Regions from separate parts of the Caldicellulosiruptor bescii DSM 6725 genome, predicted to be linked through region 1. Evidence: riboswitches for the same ligand, from Rfam matches in the RefSeq annotation. Region 1 holds a riboswitch; the other holds the start of a gene.

Region 1 (3,424 bases):
CCACAAGCCTCTGCAGTCCCTCATAGTAGCTAATCTCAATAGAAAAAAAGCTCTTTTGCCGTGTCTTTGATACTCTTTATCAGCTCATTTATCTTTTCGCAATATCTTGAAAGAAGAAAGGCAAACTGGTCTTCTACATACTTTTCAAGACCTCTTTTTTGAAACTCAAACTCTTGCACAATAGCCTCCTCAAGATACCTTTCAAGATATTCTTTCTGTTTGAGCCTTTTAAATCTTGCAATTGAGGGATAATAATCTTTTACCTTTTTTGTAATATTTATTGTAATCTCTTTCTTTATTTTTTCTATTTGCTCATCAAAACTTGTCAGAATATCATTCATCTCCACCTTAAATAACTTATAGATTTCAATCTTGTTCCGATTTATTTTATCTAAAAACTCATCAAACTTTTCAATGTTTTCTTCAAGCTGTTTTAATGGCATAACTTTGAGTTTCATATCACTTTCCAAAAATGTTCTGCAAACTTCTAAAAAGCTATCTAAACTTTTCAAATTACTTAAGAATTGCACTTTTTCTTTTTCATTTCTTAAAAATCGTTTTAGTTCCTCTTCAAAAATCTCTATGCCACTTTTTTTGATAACTTCTCTTCTATCCTGCACCTTGCCTTCAAGTGCCATCTTTGCTGAAAGAGGAAAGATATTTATATTTTCTTTCTTTGTTATATCTCTGATTACATTTTTTGTAAAAGTTACTATCTCCTCTAATTCATTTCTGTTTGTCAAGTCACATTTGTTAATTACAAAGAATATCTTATCTACACTTTCAGCAATCTTAAGTAGAAACTGTTTTTCAACTTCAGTAATTGGTGGGTCAACAGACAATACAAATATGACTGCATCTGACTTGTCAATAAATTCATATGTCACATCTGTGTTGTGCTGATATATAGAACCAATTCCTGGTGTGTCAACAATTACAACATCCCTGTTCAAAAAATCAAACGGATACCCTATCTCAATTGTATCAACACCTTTTTGATTCTTAGGATTCCTTTTTTCTGTGCAGTAAAGCTCAAGTTTATCAACTGGAATTTCTTTTTTTACACCATTGTTAAAAATTACATCTATTTTAACCTCAGGACTGTAATAAATCTTTGTTATACTTGATGTCAAAGGAAGAACCCCTGTTGGTAATAAATTTGTTCCAAGCATGTAATTTATTAGCGTAGATTTTCCTCTTTTGAACTGACCCAACACAACAAGGTAAAATGCATCTTTTTTTATTTTTTCCTCAATGCTACTTGCCAATCTCTTGATAGATTCTGAATCAATCTCCTCTGATAGGTTTTTAATTTGCTTGAGAAAGTTTTTAATATTCTCCTGCATGATATCATACGCTGTGTCCCTCATCGCCTCTCACCTCATTTTGAAATGTCAGCTCAAATACACTTACTCATTAGACCCTGCAACAAACTCAACAGCCATGTGCCATGCTCTTACCTCTTCAGGAGTATAGCTTTCATGAATGTTTCGATAGTCGTTCTTTTCTTTTATTTTCTCAAGGTGATACAAGATTATATCAATTTTGTGACTTACAACTGATAATAGTTCTTTTTGAGCAGTTATTGATGTAATTTTTACTAATACTTGTTTTAAATGCCTTTGACATATAAAACCTTTTTCTGAAAATGCTGATTTAAATTGCGGCTGTGCTGTAAAGTAGTGAGAAAACGCTTTTGTGTAAGTATCTTCAAAGCCACTTTCCTTTTCACAAAAGACACACACATTTTGATCTTGAATTTTTCTTTTACGGGGTAATGTTTCAATATGGTGGTTGTTTTTAAAATTAATTAGCAAATCAGAATATATAATGGCATGGGCAAGTACATCACCTAACGACTCTAACTTTCTTGCATGTATAGGACAAATTCCACCTTCCCTAATTCTGCTTCGCAGACTATAGTCATTTACGGATTCGTACAGAAAATCGTCAAAGAATTTGTTCATTGCCTTGTTTTTAAGATGGCATATAATACACTTATCTTCTTTAAAGTTTTCTATCATTTCAAAATACACGATATCCAAGGTCCATCCCCCCAAAAAGCCTTTAAAAAGGCTTAAAACTCTTTAAGAAAGCAAAAAACTCCTGCCCGCATCCTATACGGACAGGAGTTATCAGCCACAAGGTATTTGAACTTCTTGTGGCAATTTAAGGCGAACTCCATCGCCTTAGTATTTACTTTTTTCCTCTATATTTATTATATGAGGTTTTGAAAGATAAATCAATATGGGCATTTTACCACTTACAAATTTAGTTTAAACATCTTCTTTACTTCGACAAAGGCTGCAACTTTCCCTTTTTAATTTTATCTACACCATTTATAAACTCTTGTTGCTTCAAAAATGTAATTGCCTCCATTATTTGTTGCTCAGAATACTTATTGCCTTTTAATTTAATAACCTTTTCTATAACTACTTTTTGATTCTCCTCATCAATTTTGTTAATCCTCATTTGATTAATAATATAGTCTACAGTCGCAATAAGTTCTAAATCTCTAGCACTAAAGCTACATAATTTTTTTATCAGATCTCTATTTTTATCTTCCATTACCTCAGCTAATTTTAAATTATCTACTATATTTTGGGCAGGAGTTATCTTATGAGTATATCCATTATTTTCAACATTTACCAAACCATGTATCTCTAATCTATAAACATCATATTCCAGCTGACTACTGTATGGTCCGTAATAATGAATGGAAAAATTGTACCCCAAATTTAAACCCTTCCTCTGGAGCAAATATATAATCTTTTGAAGCAGTTTTTTCCCAACTTTATTCCCTGTATGTGTGCAATACTTTGAAATTTCACTTATTAATCCCAAAAGTCTTTCTATGCGAACATCTGTCATGGGCTTCTCCCCCTCATTTTATTTACTCATTTTTTCCATCATCTCATTCACAATTTTTATTGCTTCTTCTTTCTTATCTTCGTAAACGTATATTCTTTTTATGTTTATAGGCTCTGTCATTTTTCTTATAACTTCAGAGGCAACACTAACTGGTATCACTTTTTTGTCATTTTCAGTAATTACAGGAATTGCTTTCTCGCTATCAAGCTCATACCTCACTGGCATTTGATGTACAAGTTTATCGGCTGAATCTAAAATAAGATATTCTTCGCCAATCCTTTCCACCAAGTTGTTTTTAACTAAGTTGAAAATTTGTTGATCTTTTTCAGAAGCATGAACAGGAGTTTCATAGACTTTGCTTAGTATTTTTCTTTTTAAAATTCGTTCTGCCCATTCATTTTGTTTTATATTTTGTTTCATAAGTTCTAACACATAAATATCATCGTACTTCAAAAATTCTTGAATATCTTCTGGATACTTTCCATTTGGAAGCACTCCTTTTAAAAAATACAAAAGAGCATTATCTAAAAACCTTCTTGTTTTATAAAAATAA
Region 2 (3,424 bases), 1.2 Mb from region 1:
TTACAATCATCACAAAGATAATCTATTGGTTTTGGTGCGTCTTTTGTAATCAGCTTGCAACCCTCTTCTTTACAATCCAAAATTCTCATAGGATTTTTGTCAAGCCTTTGGTGGCATGTATGACAGAGCTTTTGAGAATTTGCCGAAAAATACTCTTTTAAATTTTTCACATATTCTTTTCTGCATACAGGACATCCGATGCTGTTGATATTCACAGTAATATTGTCAAGCCCAAGGCTTGTAAAAAAATTGTAAGCAAGTGAAATTACCTCTGCATCTGTTACAGGCGAAGAAGAACCAAAATTCTCAATTCCAAACTGGTGAAACTCTCTAAACCTTCCGCCTTGAGTATTTTCATACCTGAAAGCTGAAATAATGTAGTAAAATCTCTGTGGCATCGGACGTGACGCAAAACCATGCTCGATAAATAGTCTTGCTGTTGATGCTGTCCCTTCTGGCCTTAAAGTAATGCTCCTTCCACCCTTGTCCAAAAAGGTATACATCTCTTTTTGGACAATATCAGTAGTATCGCCCACTCCTCTTTGGAAAAGCTCTGTGTACTCAAATGTGGGAAATCTAACTTCCTGATATCCATAAAGCTTGCAAACCTCTCTGAATTTATTCTCAACATATTGCCACATATAACTTTCCTCTGGAAGCACATCCTTTGTTCCTTTTGGTGCTTGGATTTTCATTTCCTTCTCTCCTCAAAATAATTAAAAAGATTAGAATTTGCAATATTTAAATTATATATTAATTCAATTCGGGGTTTCAAGTGATGAGACCTAAAAAATAGTCAGAATGTAGTAATACTTAAACAAAGCTTGCTAACCAAATTCCCACACCAGTTGCAACTATTCCAAAAATGATAGAGACAAGTACATAAATAAAGGCTTTCATTTGTTTTTCTCTCTTTATATACCTTGATGTCTCAAGCATAAACGTAGAGTATGTAGTGAACCCGCCAAGAAGACCAATCATCAGAAAAAGTTTGTATTCACTCGAAAGATGCTTTGTTGACAAATATCCTATTAAAAAGCTCCCTATCACGTTTATAAACAATGTAGCAACAGGATGGTCTTTATCCATTACCTCTCTAAATATTTTCCCAACTATATATCTCAAGATTGCTCCAATTACTCCGCCAACTCCAACAATGAGATAGTTCATGCTGCCTCGTACTCCTCTTTTTGCTGTCTTTCTAAAATAACCCTTGCAAGTTCAAAGCCAAAAATTGACGCTAAAAGCCCAAGTACAATGGATAAAAGTGGATAGACAATGGCAGCTGTAAATTCTCCTTTCATTAAAAACCTCACAATTTCAAGTACAAATGTAGAAAAGGTTGTAAAGCTGCTTATAAAACCTGTTGTTATCATATGTCTTAAGGCGGTTGAAATCTTTATATGTTCTACGGTGATTTCCGCAACAAAACACAAAACAAAACTGCCAACAACGTTTATAAAAAGTGTTGAGAATGGAAAGCTGCCAATACTTAGCTGAGATATAAAAAATCTACAAATAGCACCAAAAAAAGCTCCAATAGCAATTGCAACAATGTTTTTCATACACCTTTGCCCCCTTGATTAAAATAAAAGAAGTTAGCAGAAAATTAGACCTATAAAATACAAAAACTCCTACAGATGTTGCTCTTTTGCAGCATCTGTAGGAGTCATCAGCCCTCATTGGCATTTGTACGGCGGACTCCATCGCCACTTTTAATATTATATCATCGAACACAGTGGATTTCAATATAGACTTTTTGTGACTCTTCCTACTTCTCATCCTCAGGTTCAATGTGAATTGTAATATGTGAATTTGGCAGAGCTGATTTTATATCATTTTCTATCTGGTCACAGAGATTGTGAGCATCTATTAATGTAGTTGAATTCTCCATTCTAATATGAACATCAATCTCGCGCCTGTCGCCGCTCTTTCTTGTTCTGAGCTTGTGAAAGCTTGTAACCTGGGAGTATTTTCTTATTATATTTTCAATTATCTCAATCTCACTTTGAGGAAGACTCTTGTCAACAAGGTCACAGAGAGCTTTTTTTGTTAAATCAACAGAAGCTTTTATTATCATCAAAGCAACAACAATGGCAATTATTGGGTCTATAATATACACATGTGTAAGTTTTATTGCAACAAGCCCTAAGAATACTCCAAACGAGGTAAATACATCTGTGAAAAGATGCATAGCATCAGCTTCCAAAGCCACAGAATCTGTTTTTTTAGCTACCTTAAAGAGTTTTGAGGATATAAAAAGGTTTACAACGGCTGAGATTAGCATAACCAAAAGCCCTGCTTCTATCTTCTCAACTTCTCCACCCTTCACAATCTTTTTTATTGCCTCATAAATAATCATAGCTGCTGCTAAAAATATTAATATTGCCTCAAATGCACCAGAGACATTTTCAAACTTGCCATGACCAAAAGGATGGTCATTGTCTGCTGGTTTTCTTGCCTGTCTGATGGAAAAATATGCAACCAAGCTTGCTAAAAGGTCAATGCCAGAGTGAATTGCTTCTGATATAACAGACACAGAACCCATTATGCTACCTGCAATAAGTTTGAATAAAACCAAGGCTGTATTAGAAAAAACTGATAAAAGTGCCGCACCCTGCTTTTCCATATACTTTAACAAAACTCCTTTCATTATAATAATCTTTTTTGCCAAAACTTTTAAAACAATAAAAAAATCCTGCCAAGACTCATGTTTTGTATAAAAAACATGGGTCCCGCAGGATTTTTTTATCCCTGCTGCCTGGTAAAATCCCAGGCCCGAAAAGAGCCTTTTACCTGCTCTTTTCTGACCACTTCAAAAATATTTAAATTTTCCATAACTATTTGAACTTTATTTTAACATCAAAGAGGTCTTTTGTAAAGACTTTATTGGCATCTGAAAAACTATTTATGGTTGTAAAAAGAAGCTTTTCACAAATGATTTCAACCATGTTAATAGGCAAATCAACAAATGGTGTCACGTTATATATGCATATATCTTTAAGAGGAAGAAAATCAACACAAATCTCGGAAAGAAAAAAGAACTTCTTCAAAAATTCAAAATCTTCTACCACTCCTTTTTCAGGATAGCACACTATTCCTCTTTTTAACTCATAAGCTGTCTTGTCTAATTCTCTGAACACAAACACTATATCTACATTTTCAAACAATTTCTCTTCTTCCCAGCAATTTATTATAACTGTTCCGAACTCTCCCAAAAGTTCATCAGCTATTTTCATCTCTTGAAATGAAGCAAATGAAGTATAAAGAATATCTGTATTTTCCGCAAGTTCATATAAAAGTCCATTTTTTTTAGCTTTTTCAAGTCCAATTATTCCTATTTTTCTATTTTTTAAACGTTGACCGTACTTTTTTAATATTTCTCTTACAATATAATATGCAATAAAACAATTAATGTGAACAT

Evidence for each region. A riboswitch is a leader RNA that binds a small molecule or an ion and turns the genes downstream of it on or off. The one in region 1 is predicted to bind fluoride.
Region 2: another riboswitch for fluoride. It lies ahead of crcB (fluoride efflux transporter CrcB); the one in region 1 lies ahead of ATHE_RS11380 (DUF6062 family protein).

Annotation. Positions count from the first base shown of each region.
Region 1 is NC_012034.1:2,395,584-2,399,007, forward strand. It holds gene ATHE_RS15060 (hypothetical protein) at 1-4, opposite strand, end outside; gene ATHE_RS11375 (dynamin family protein) at 36-1,370, opposite strand; gene ATHE_RS11380 (DUF6062 family protein) at 1,410-2,036, opposite strand; fluoride riboswitch at 2,120-2,198, opposite strand; gene ATHE_RS11385 (hypothetical protein) at 2,290-2,871, opposite strand; gene ATHE_RS11390 (HD domain-containing protein) at 2,890-3,424, opposite strand, start outside.
Region 2 is NC_012034.1:662,565-665,988, reverse strand. It holds gene hisS (histidine--tRNA ligase) at 1-695, opposite strand, end outside; gene crcB (fluoride efflux transporter CrcB) at 814-1,170, opposite strand; gene crcB (fluoride efflux transporter CrcB) at 1,167-1,565, opposite strand; fluoride riboswitch at 1,657-1,720, opposite strand; gene ATHE_RS02925 (cation diffusion facilitator family transporter) at 1,772-2,629, opposite strand; gene ATHE_RS02920 (hypothetical protein) at 2,841-3,424, opposite strand, start outside.